DNA from 3 places in the Neobacillus camarae genome. Region 1 is predicted to be linked to each of the others. Evidence: riboswitches for the same ligand, from Rfam matches in the RefSeq annotation. Region 1 holds a riboswitch; each other region holds the start of a gene.
The links. Region 1 has a riboswitch for lysine ahead of ACY8D0_RS17670 (amino acid permease). Riboswitches for the same ligand answer to the same signal wherever they lie in the genome.
Positions count from the first base shown of each region.

Region 1 (4,291 bases):
TGTCTGCTCCGATATCAACGGAGTTAAAAAAATCTACAATATCCTTTAACAGAGCCTTCTATTTAAAACAGGCTCCTGTATCTCAGGAGCCTGTTGATTATGCACTGTATTCTTTTTCCTCTTCTATTTCCTTGGAATCAACATGTAAATCACATTGATCTAACGGAATGAGTTTTGTTTTATTGATGAATTTATAGCCTAACCACAAAATAAGGAAAAGTGGTATTCCAATGTAGGACACGAATACTCCGTTCCAATCTATTTGGTCTCCCATAAAAGCAGAATAATTTTGCCCCAGCACGACAATACCACAAACGACAAAGGCAAAAACCGGACCGAACGGGAATAATTTTGACTTAAAAGGCAGCGAATTTATATCCATTCCTTGTGCGGTGTAGGCACGGCGGAAACGATAATGGCATATTGCAATTCCGAGCCATGCAATAAACCCTGACATACCCGAGGCATTCAACAGCCACACATAGACCGTGCCGTCTCCAAACAAAGAAGCCAAAAACGCTAGTGTGCCCACCAAGGAGGTGGCGATTAAGGCATTGACAGGTACGCCCCGTTTATTTAATTTTCCAAGGAATTTCGGCGCCTTTCCTTGGCGTGCTAAATCCCAAAGCATCCGGGTGGATGCGTACATCCCTGAGTTTCCAGCCGAAAGCACGGCTGTCAAAATGACAGAATTCATCACAGAGGCTGCGAATGCAATCCCGGCCTTTTTAAAAACAAGCGTAAACGGACTGACAGACACATCGTTGTTCGATAGGTCCCCGTTTGTAAATGGAATCAAAAGTCCAATAACGAAAATGGCCAAAATATAGAATAATAGAATCCGCCAAAATACAGATTTTACTGCTTTGGGAATAGATTTTTTGGGGTCATCTGTTTCACCCGCTGCTACCCCCAACAGCTCTGTTCCTTGGAAAGAAAAGCCTGCAGCCATAAAGATACCTAACATAGCCATAAAACCGCCGTGGAATGGGGCATCACCCATGGTGAAATTTTTAAAGCCGACGGTCTGGCCCCCAAAAATTCCAAAAATCATAAGCAGGCCAACAATGACAAACAGAATGACAGTTACTACTTTAATAAGCGAGAACCAATATTCTGCTTCGCCAAACCCTTTAACAGATAGATAGTTTAGCAGGAACATTATTACAAGAAAAATACTGCTCCATAGCAATGAAGGGGAATCCGGGAACCAGAATTTCATGATCATGGTGACAGCGGACAGTTCCGCGGCAATGGTGATTGCCCAGTTATACCAATAATTCCATCCAAGAGCAAAACCTAATGCAGGGTCGACAAACTTGGTCGCGTAGGTGCTGAAACTTCCGGCAACCGGCATGTAGGCCGCCATTTCTGCTAAACTCTGCATTAAAAAGTAAACCATGATTCCGATTACAAGATAAGATAAAATGGCTCCTCCAGGCCCGGCCGTATGAATGGCACCGCCGCTGGCCAGAAACAGACCGGTACCGATGGTTCCTCCGAGTGAAATCATAGTCAGGTGACGGGATTTCAAGCTCCTTCTTAATTCATCCTGCTCTCTATTTCCTGTTAATACACCAGGTGATGAATTATTTTTAGTTGTATTCATGATTGAAACTCCTTTTTGACTTTTAGTATTGTCTAGCTCCAGCGCCCTAGCATCTAGTGTCCTTCGCTCTCCGCCTTACGATAAGTCAAGCACGAATGCACTACGCTCTTCGTGTTTCCTTTATCTCAGTGGGAGGGCTGTCCAGGGTGCTTGCGCGCTTTTCTAGGAAGGAGTTGGGAATAAAAAATGCCAACGAAACATATCGATGGCATGGTTTCATACCCGCATCATACCTTCCGAAAGATAGCTCAACACACTTTGCCGGTAGGACAAAGCGTGACAGTTCTGTTCCTGTTCGAATACAGCCCCAGCATGCACTTTCAGAGACCAATGCACACTTCGGCGGTTATTCCTTTCAACCGGAGTCCGTGATGTCTCTGCATCTCACCCGATCTACTAATAAAAACCGCGACCTCTACCTCATCGGTTTGTGATGAGGATTTTTTTTATTGAAATAATATACCTATATAGTATAAAATATACCTTTTAAAAGTCAACAGTGGAATCTTACCAAATTAGGTTATTATATTTAAAAAATAATTTCATTTACATATGAAGAGAGAATCTGTATTATTTTTTTATAGTTGTCGGGAGGAGGAAAAAGTCATTGCAGCTTCTTGGTTTAATCATTGGCTCCCTTATTGTTGTAGTGGGCTTCAACCTTTTTTTAATTCCTCACCAGATTTTAAGTAGCGGACTTAGCGGCGTGTCTATGATATTGGGGATGATTACCCCTTTCAATACGGGGCTGGCCAATTTTTTGTTGAATTTGCCATTATTGGTAATAGGCTATAAAATGCTGGGGAAAAGGTTTATTACGAATTCCATTCTTTCCGTTATCATTATCTCGCTCGGTTTATACTTCGTTCCCGTTCATGCCATTGCGAACGACAAGATTCTGTCTTCTATATTTGGTGGAGCCTTAACAGGTCTGGGTGTTGGAATTGTGTTTCGCTGTTCAGGTTCCACCGGGGGATTTGACATTATTGGAATGATTATTTCAAGAAAGAGGGATTTTCCTATTGGTTTATTACTCTCTGCAATGAATGCGATCGTCATTTTAATCAGTGGCTTTTTGTTTAATTGGGATTCAGCGCTGAATACGTTAGTATCGATATTTGTTACTGGAAAAGTGGTAGATGCCATTTACACAGACCATGTGAAACTGACCTTAATGATTATCACTGGTAAAGGACAGGAAATGAGACAGCATTTATTGGGTAATCTGTATAGAGGGTTAACCATCATGGATGGTATTGGCGGCTATTCAAATGATAAACGCAACGTTTTATTTACGGTCATTTCCCGTTACGAATTGAATGAAGTTAAACATCTCATAGCAGAGGTAGATCCCCAGGCATTTGTCAATATTACGGAAACCATAGAAGTGATGGGACTTTTTCATAGGCCAAGCCCGTGATTTTCGGTTAATTAAAAAATAAGTTCTCAAATAAATAACCCCAATTTATTGGGGTTACAGGCTGTCGAAAAACCTTCGACAGTCCTTTATTTTGTTCATTAACTTTAACTGTTCACCGCGTTAATTTGTTATAATATGATTAACAAAATTATTAATAAAGTGGTGAAACCCAATGTTCAAACCTAAAGAGTCCTCTCAAAACGAATATGAATTTGTATCTATAGATGAAATGGTTCCTGACAATCACCTTCTTCGTTTAATTGATAAATATATTAATTTCTCGTTTCTTCTAGAAAAAGTACGTCCTTATTATAGTGATGATAATGGGCGCCCCTTGATCCACTTATTCTTTTTAAAATGATGTTTATAGGATATATTTACGGCATTCGTTCCGAGCGATAATTAGAAAGAGAAATAAAAATGAATATCGCTTACCGCTGGTTCTTAGGTTTGAAATTCCATGACCCAGTGCCCCATCATTCAACAATCAGTTGGAATCGCCAACATCGTTTTAAAGATACAGATAATTTTCAGGAGATTTTTGATGAAATTGTTCTACAGGCAATGAACCACAAAATGGTTGGTGGTCGTGTTTTATTTACGGATTCTACTCATTTATAGGTAAACGCAAATAAGAACAAGTTTTCAAAGAAAGAGGTCGAAGTAGAGACTCGCGAATATGTTAATGTACAAAACAACAACCCGTGAGGGTTATAGAGAATACAAGTCTGATTCAAAGAAATGTGTGAACTGCCCGCTTCTATCCCAATGTACGCGTTCAAAAAATAAGGTAAAAGTCGTAACACGACATGTTTGGGAGGAGCACAAAGAAAAGGTAAGATTAAATCGCTTATCTAAATCGGGAAAAATGCTTTATAAATTTAGGAAGGAAAAAATTGAGCGAAGCTTCGCAGACTCAAAAGAGCTGCATGGGCTTCGCTACTGTCGGTTACGGGGATTAAAGAAGGCGAGCGAACAGGCTCTTCTTACTGCCGCCTGCCAGAACATGAAAAAGATTGCCACCCACTTAACCAAGCTGGAAAATGTGTGTGGCAATACTTAAAGTTATTTTCCCCTGTTGATTGGAGCGGAAGGTGCGAAGACTCCTGCGGGAGTACGGGGCAGGGGAGACCCCGCAGGCGCCTAAGCGCCGAGGAGGCTCCCCGGCACGCCCTAAGGTCCGCGAAGCACCTGGAGCGGAAATCAACAGGACTTTGAGCAGGCACAATATTTAATGAAAAATCTGGTGGTTAGACTTCGAC
Region 1 is NZ_JBUCKX010000003.1:495,699-499,989, reverse strand. It holds gene ACY8D0_RS17670 (amino acid permease) at 98-1,609, opposite strand; lysine riboswitch at 1,846-2,035, opposite strand; gene ACY8D0_RS17665 (YitT family protein) at 2,217-3,029, shown strand; partial or broken gene ACY8D0_RS17660 (transposase) at 3,202-4,092, shown strand.

Region 2 (4,291 bases), on a different contig from region 1:
TCCTTTTCTATCGATTTTTTTCCTTCCTAACTGGTGTTTCGACCTGCATCTGGTTACCCATCATGATCATGTCGTAATTATCCGGTCCATCCAGTTTTCGCTCCACATAACGAAGAATTCTCGTAACCGTAAACGTCATGATTAAATATAGAATACTTGCCACAAAGAAGGATTCAAAATAGCGGAAGTTATTTCCCGCAATCGATTTGGTTTGGAAAAATAACTCAGAAACTGAAATCACGTTCAATACGGATGTGTCTTTGATATTGATGACAAACTCATTCCCGGTTGCCGGCAGAATATTCCGGATGGCCTGGGGCAGTACCACATTCATCATCGTTTGAAAGTGATTCATCCCAATTGCATGCGCGGCTTCAAACTGGCCTTTGTCGATGGAAAGAATCCCGCCCCGGACAATCTCGGACATATAGGCACCCGTATTAATGGATACGATGAAAATCGCCGCTGCGATCCGGTCCATGTCAAAGCCAAAGGCAAGGGCGGAACCGTAATAAATGACCATGGCCTGTACAATCATCGGAGTGCCGCGGAAAAACTCTATATAAATCGATAAAATTGCATTAACCACTTTTAACAGGCCTTTTTTTGCTCCTGCTTCCGGCACCGGTATGGTACGGATGACCCCTATCAACATTCCAATAATCGAGCCGATGAGCGTTCCGATTAACGAGATGAGCAGCGTCAGTCCAGCGCCGCGAAGAAACATCGGCCAGTTTTCCCGTATGATGGTCATTAACCAATCTAACGTCATAAGTTCTCCTCCTAATTTGCTGTTTTTCATATTTAGATAGTGTTTATTTTGATTCTATTGGGTCAGGGCGTGTTCATTAAGGATATTGTGTTCGTTCCTTATTGGCTCCCTTGCTCAATCCAGTCCAGTCAGTTCGGTAGGTAATAAGCTTGATTGCCTACCCTACGGACCAAAATTCTCTTCATTCAGTCGTTAATAAGCCCGCTTACCTACCCAACTGACCGAAATTTCCTTTGTTCGGTCGGCAATAAACTTTGATTATCGCCCCTTCCTTAGTTGACCTAACTCAGTTCGGTAGTCAATCCTGGGGTCAATGAGAGCCTCATTTTCCTCCACCACACATAATAAAAACCGACTGCATTCGATGCAGCCGGTCTAACACAGCTTGTTATTTTGCTGCAGGCTGATTTTTAATGGCTTCATCCATGATGCTGGTGCGGTCGTCCTCGGATATGCCAGAAAGGATTTCGTTGATTTGCTTTGTGTACTCACTGCCTTTTTGAACCCCAACCGCGATGGCCGTATCATCATCGGAAGTCTTAAAGCCTTCTTTGAACTCGACCATGGCAAAGTGGTCATTAGCATTGGAAGCACTGACCGCTTCCGGACGCTCTGAAACGTAACCATCAATCACACCTGACTCCAGAGCCACCCTCATCGCAGGGAAGTTGTCCATTGCCGGCTGCTTGCTGACCCCTTTAATTTGATCGATAACGGAATAGTGGAAGGTATTTAATTGTGCTGTGATTTTTGCACCTTTAAAATCTTGGATGGCAGTGGCATTTTCGTATTCTCCGCCCTTTTTAACCACCATAACTAAATTGGATTTATAATAATTGTCAGAGAAATCAATGGTCTTTTTCCGTTCGGCAGTCGGGGACATACCAGCGATAATCGCGTCAATTTTTCCTGAAGTTAACGCAGGTACAAGGCCGTCCCACTCTGTTTTCACAATCACTAATTTCTTGCCTAATCCATCAGCAATTTTCTTGGCAATTTCCACGTCATAACCGCCCGCATATTCGGAAGTGCCCTCGATTTTGACACCGCCGTTGGAATTATCTTTTTGCGTCCAATTGAATGGCGCATAACCTGCTTCCATACCTACTTTAAACGTGTTATCATCTTTTGCTGAGGCCGTTTTGGATTCAGAAGAATCACTGGATCCGCAAGCCGCTAACATGACGATGGATACAAGCATAACAATAAAAATGGATAAAGTTTTTTTCATTTTTTTCCTCTCCCCCAATGTTTTTTTTGCTATCTATTTAGGATTCAGATGGTAATCTAGACTTTTGACAAAATAAAAACGACCTGAGATGAACTCAGGTCGCCATAAATAATCATAAGCCGTCCTTAATTCCCCTCTTTTTCTCAATCGAGATAGCACTCCTCAATAAACCGGGAAGTTTATCGAGACAGTCCTGCAGTTATTTACTGCAGACCCAGCAAGTAATAGTTGAGTCTATTACAAGCTTCGGCGGCATTTCCTTCTCCTTAGCCTCATTGCTTCTCAGGCTCCACTAAGGACTGTTAAATACCGCGCCTCTACCCCGCTGTAAAAAGCGAGGCCTTATTAAATTATAGTATATTTATATAATAATAATTTAAGAATGTCAACCTAAACTATTTCGTTATTCTGACAATATTATGTCTGATAAAACCTCTGTCTATTAGACATCCTTTCGTATTCTTGGGTTTTTCAGCTTATCCTAAAATGGCCCGTGAAAATAAAAACCAAATTTTACTAAGAAAGTTTACTTATCTTTATTCACTCGATTTTTCACTTCTTCCATCTTCTCATAAAAGCTTTGTTCCAAATCAATCTCAAAAAAATTGGCAATCTTACAGATATAAGCCAAACAGTCCGCAAATTCCTTGCCTATGTCCTGTTTCACAGCCTGTTTCGCCCATTCAAACGCAGTGTCTTCATCTGCGCCCTTTTCCATATGTTCAATGGTCAGATTAAAAGCCCGGCGCAGCTCTTCGGCCACCTCGGCCACCTCAGTCGTCAGCAGCATGTAATTCGTCAGAAGAGAGGTTTTGCTGTCCTTATAGCTTTCCTTACTTATTTCCCAGTTCATATCTTTGTGGTATTGTACCGTGAACTTTTGTAAATCTCGCATTTTGTACACCTCGGGGTTCGTTTCTTGTCATGATATCCTGTCCATTATATTCCTTAATTAAAATGAATTCATGTTCATTGGGAGCTTCGATACAAAAAAAGATGCTCCAAATTATGTTGGAACACCTCGTAACATATATCAATATTTATAGCCCATTTTTGGGTTTGGCCCATATTTATTATCATTCGGGTAGCTATCCTGACACATGAAGACTAATAGAACAATTCCTCCCACAAGTGGAATCAAGCTGATTAACAGCCACCAGCCGCTTTTCCCCGTATCGTGCAATCTACGGATTCCTACAGCCAAGGAAGGCAAAAGTACCGCCAATGTGTAGAGCGCTGAAAGAAATTGCGGAAGGTCAAACAAACCTTCAACGAACCCAATCGCAGCCGCAAAAATGAAATTAAAAAGAGTAAACATCCAATACTCTTGCCGGCTGGCTCGTCCCGAAAAGCCCGTGTAGTTTTTTATTACCTTGAGATACCAATCCACCTTAATTCCCCCAATAAATCATTCTTTTTATACTCAATTCCCATACATGTTTCCATTTGTTTATCTTGTACAGGATTCCTGCGGAAATTGATACTTTCTGAATTCTACATATTTTGATTAATTCCTGCAAAATTCTTCAATTATACTAAGATTACTTTATCATGTGACAAAATGTGGGACAATGATTTCTTTTAAAAAAAGGTGTTCCAGCCGCTGCCGGAACACCTTTATCATTCTACGAACTAATTATGGATTTTTGGGGTTAGGCCCATATTGGTTATCGTTCGGGCTGCTGTCTAGGAAGAAAAACACCACTAAAATGATTGCGCCAATGAAAGGAATTAAACTGATCAATAACCACCAGCCGCTTTTGCCTGTATCATGCAGCCTGCGAACTCCCACGGCCAAAGAAGGCAAAAGAATCGCCAATGTATACAGCGTTGAAATAACTTGCGGAATTCCAATAATCATTTCCAGCAATCCAATAACCAATGCAATAATGAAATTAATCAGGGCAAACATCCAATATTCCATGCGGCGGGCTCTTCCTTGAAATCCTGTATAATTCTTAAGCACCTTCAAATACCAATCCAACCTTCATTCCCCCTCTCTAAAAACTGTCTTTCTTTAAAATTAGATGCTTTAACTCCGTTACACATTCCATCTTTTTTTCGATTCCCATTCTTAGTTCCTGTCCATAATCATGATTTAATGTTTGAGGCTTGGTTATCCTGCTTAAAATCTTCTTGGCGGCGGGCAGGTAAAAGCTGTTTTCAGTTTCATGAACTGGTACATGGTGCGGGCATCCCGCCCCTTTTGAGTGGAAGGGTTGATTTTTGATTTAAGGCAGTGCAAAAATTCCCGGTCACAATCACATGCTGGCCTCCCTCTGCCAATA
Region 2 is NZ_JBUCKX010000001.1:103,501-107,791, reverse strand. It holds gene ACY8D0_RS00480 (amino acid ABC transporter permease) at 8-772, opposite strand; gene ACY8D0_RS00475 (transporter substrate-binding domain-containing protein) at 1,161-2,003, opposite strand; lysine riboswitch at 2,149-2,331, opposite strand; gene ACY8D0_RS00470 (MazG nucleotide pyrophosphohydrolase domain-containing protein) at 2,530-2,898, opposite strand; gene ACY8D0_RS00465 (DUF805 domain-containing protein) at 3,037-3,393, opposite strand; gene ACY8D0_RS00460 (DUF805 domain-containing protein) at 3,640-3,987, opposite strand; gene ACY8D0_RS00455 (phospholipase) at 4,129-4,291, opposite strand, start outside.
Region 2: it holds a riboswitch for lysine, as region 1 does, so the genes downstream of both, ACY8D0_RS00475 (transporter substrate-binding domain-containing protein) here and ACY8D0_RS17670 (amino acid permease) in region 1, are expected to answer to the same signal.

Region 3 (4,291 bases), 640 kb from region 1:
GATTATTTACGTTGGGAAAGCCAAAGTGTTAAAAAACCGCGTCCGTTCCTATTTTACGGGCTCGCATGATGGAAAAACATTACGTCTCGTCAACGAAATCGAAGACTTTGAATATATTGTCACTTCCTCCAATATTGAAGCATTACTGCTCGAACTAAACCTGATTAAAAAGTACGACCCTAAATACAATATCATGCTAAAGGATGACAAGACGTATCCGTTCATTAAACTGACGGCAGAACGTCATCCGAAACTGATCATCACGAGAAAAGTCAAAAAAGACAAAGGGAAATACTTCGGTCCGTATCCGAATGTGGGAGCAGCCAACGAAACCAAAAAGCTGCTCGACCGGATTTATCCATTAAGGAAATGTTCCACACTTCCTGACCGCGTCTGCCTCTACTACCACCTAGGCCAGTGTCTGGCGCCCTGCGTCAATGAAGTCGCAGAACAGACTTATAAGGAAATGACCGATGAAATCACCAAGTTTTTAAATGGCGGCTATAAAGAGATTAAAAAAGAGCTAACCGAAAAAATGAGTGCAGCGGCCGATGAACTGGATTTTGAACGGGCAAAAGAATACCGCGACAAAATCGTTCATATTGAAACCATCATGGAAAAACAAAAAATCACCATGACCGATTTCACCGACCGCGACGTGTTCGGCTATTCTGTGGACAAAGGCTGGATGTGCGTGCAGGTTTTCTTTGTGCGTCAAGGCAAGCTGATTGAGAGGGACGTTTCGATGTTCCCAAGCTACAATGAGCCAGAGGAAGAAATGCTTACGTTCCTTGGCCAATTTTATCAAAAGACCAATCACCTAAAACCAAAAGAAATCCTGATTCAGGATGAAGTCGACCAAAGCATGGCCGAGCAGCTTTTAGAAGTAAAAGTGATAAAGCCGCAGCGGGGACAGAAAAAAGATCTCGTCAAAATGGCGATTAAAAATGCCAAAATTGCACTGAATGAAAAATTCTCGTTAATCGAAAAAGATGAGGAGAGAACCATTAAAGCAGTTGAAAATCTGGGAGAATATCTGGGAATCTATACTCCGCACCGGATTGAGGCATTTGATAACTCAAATATCCAAGGTACTGACCCTGTTTCGGCCATGATCGTATTTACAGATGGTAAACCGAACAAGCGGGAATACCGGAAATATAAAATCAAAACCGTACAAGGTCCTGATGATTACGAGTCCATGAGGGAAGTAACTAGAAGGCGGTACTCTAGAGCCTTAAAGGAAGACTTGCCGCTTCCTGATTTAATTATCATTGATGGCGGGAAAACCCATGTGGAAGCAGTCAAAGATGTACTAGAAAATGAGTTAGGCTTGGATATACCGATTGCTGGTCTGGCAAAGGATGAAAAGCACAGAACTTCGCAGCTTCTGTACGGCGACCCGTTGGAAATCATTCCGCTTGGCAGGAACAGCCAAGAGTTCTATTTGCTCCAGCGGATCCAAGACGAGGTGCACCGCTTTGCGATCACTTTCCACCGGCAGCTCCGCGGAAAAACCGCCTTCCAATCCATGTTGGATGACATACCGGGTGTGGGTGAAAAACGCAAAAAATTATTGCTGAAACATTTTGGATCAGTGAAAAAAATGAAGGAAGCCCGTTTGGAAGATTTCACTGAAATCGGCATTCCGGTTAATGTGGCTGAGGACCTAATGAAAAAACTTCAGACAGACTGATTGTCAGAAAAAAACGATTGTGCTATAATAAGTGAAAATTTAATAACTATCACTTTTACATGTTAAAGTGAAGGTAGAGGTGCGAACTTCAATAGTAGAGGTCCGGAGAAGGATGAGCTTCGAGGAAGGGCTTTGAAAGGGGATGTTCGCCGAAGTAAAGGAAAACTCATTGTTTTCTTTGCTGGTTTTGCATTTAAGAGATGCGGGACTGTCAGGATCAACCGTCTTGGAGAGCTATCTTTCATTGTGTATGCATGAACTTTTCTTCGTGTTTAACAAGCAATGGGATAATCTCCCGTTGCTTTTTTATTTGGAAGAAAATAATAAAGATAGTTGAAAGGCGAAAGAGGGAGAAGACATGGGGCTAATTGTACAAAAGTTTGGAGGAACCTCCGTAGGCAGCATCGACCGCATTCTCAATGTAGCCGGACGTGTTAAAGAGGAAATAGACAAGGGGAACCAAGTAGTCGTAGTGGTTTCCGCAATGGGGAAAACCACCGACCAATTGGTGAACATGGCAAAGGAACTGTCACCGCAGCCAAACAAGCGGGAAATGGATATGCTTCTGACGACTGGAGAGCAGGTCACAATATCATTACTATCGATTGCTTTGAACCAAAAAGGGGTAGATGCCATTTCTTATACCGGATGGCAGGCGGGGATCGTCACCGAGCCGGTCCATGGCAATGCTAGAATTGCTAGAATTGACACCAACGCCATTGCACAGCAGCTTTCCAATGGGAAGGTTGTCATCGTGGCAGGATTTCAAGGAGTCACAGAGGACGGGGAAATTACCACGCTGGGCCGTGGCGGGTCCGATACGACGGCTGTTGCTCTGGCAGCTGCCCTAAAGGCGGACCGTTGCGATATATATACCGATGTGACCGGCGTTTTTACAACCGATCCGCGCTATATAAAGAATGCCCGTAAACTATTATCGGTTTCCTATGATGAGATGCTGGAACTGGCCAACCTTGGAGCAGGCGTATTGCATCCAAGAGCAGTTGAATTTGCGAAAAACTATCAGGTCCGTCTAGAAGTCCGGTCAAGTATGGAAAAAGAAGAAGGCACTGTAATTGAGGGGGAAGCTACAATGGAACAAAATTTAGTTGTCCGGGGAGTCGCATTTGAGGACGAAATCACCAAGGTAACCGTGTTGGGATTGACCAATTCGTTAACCAGTTTATCAACCATCTTTACAACTTTGGCAAAAAATCATATTAACGTTGATATCATCATTCAAAGCACAACCGAGGCAGGAACGGCTAACCTTTCCTTCTCCATCCATACCAATGATTGGTTGGAAACATTGAATGTACTCGAAGATAACAAGGAGGTCCTGGGATACGAACAGCTGGATGCGGAAAATAAACTGGCGAAAGTATCCATTGTCGGATCAGGCATGATTTCCAATCCTGGTGTTGCGGCTAAAATGTTTGAGATTCTGGCTGAGAACAACATCCAAGTGAAAATGGTCAGCACGTCAGAAATCAAGGTGTCAGCGGTTGTGGAAGAGAAAAACATGCTCAAAGCAGTCGAAGTGCTTCACGATGCATTTGAACTAGGAAGCAAGGAATAAAAAAAGCTTCATAATAAAAAAATGGGAGGATGGCTAAGCCATCCTCCTTTACCTTAGCGGTTAGACAGAATCATTGTGATCCCATTTGACGGTGAATAGAACCCTGTTAGATTTTTTTACAGGATGTTCAAACGTTTCAGCCACTACTTGTTTTTGCAGTTCAATTTGCTGGGCCAAGAATCCCGCTTCCAGTTGGAAATAGTGCTCCGCCTTCGATTTGACGCGCGGGGCGAGCAACGGGGTCGTAAGCTCAATATCCAGCTGATTTTTCGTTTCTTTCATGATTTGAAGAGTTCCCCAAGAGGCTTTGGCAAAAAAATCAATCAGGCTTTCAAAGTCGGCCAATGGGTATTTCCTTGCAAGCCGTTTGCCGGCCCAATACAGGATTTCAGGGGTGTCTTTACCAAAAATCTCCGGCAAGAGAGTTTCTCGGATTAATTCATAACCGAAAATGGATATGGTCCTTGTATCTTCTAAAGTATGAACAGATTGTTCCAGTGCAGTGCTTTCCTTCACGAGTTTCCCCTCTTTCTACGATTCTATTATATACAATCTTGGCCGATTTTTAGTAGCGTTTTTCAAAAAAGCCGGCTGATATTAGTGGAAGTTTTTGCTATTTTACAATACCTTATTTTATGGACTGACGTTATTTTTACCTAAAATAGAAAAACTTTACCCATAAGATGTTGGTAATTTTATGCCAGGCCAGCCAAGTTATAGGAACAACATGCTCTAATATCCCTAAAATGTAAGCGTTTTCTAGTATAATATCAATATATTTTAAAAATTTTATTTTTTCGGCTGTTTTTATGTATCCGTTTCCTTGACGCTCTATAATGATGGGAGTAAAATGGACATGTCACATAATTGTCACAGTGATGCAGAAACACTTAATAGGGAGAATAATCGGTTTTTAAATCTAAAAGGGGGGTAAATCAATGGCGGGGAATCGCGAGTTTTTTAATCGAAGATTGCATTCACTGCTCGGAGTGATTCCAATCGGAGTTTTTCTTTTG
Region 3 is NZ_JBUCKX010000003.1:1,130,791-1,135,081, reverse strand. It holds gene uvrC (excinuclease ABC subunit UvrC) at 1-1,696, shown strand, start outside; lysine riboswitch at 1,763-1,941, shown strand; gene ACY8D0_RS21000 (aspartate kinase) at 2,055-3,275, shown strand; gene ACY8D0_RS20995 (YslB family protein) at 3,336-3,791, opposite strand; gene ACY8D0_RS20990 (succinate dehydrogenase cytochrome b558 subunit) at 4,214-4,291, shown strand, end outside.
Region 3: it holds a riboswitch for lysine, as region 1 does, so the genes downstream of both, ACY8D0_RS21000 (aspartate kinase) here and ACY8D0_RS17670 (amino acid permease) in region 1, are expected to answer to the same signal.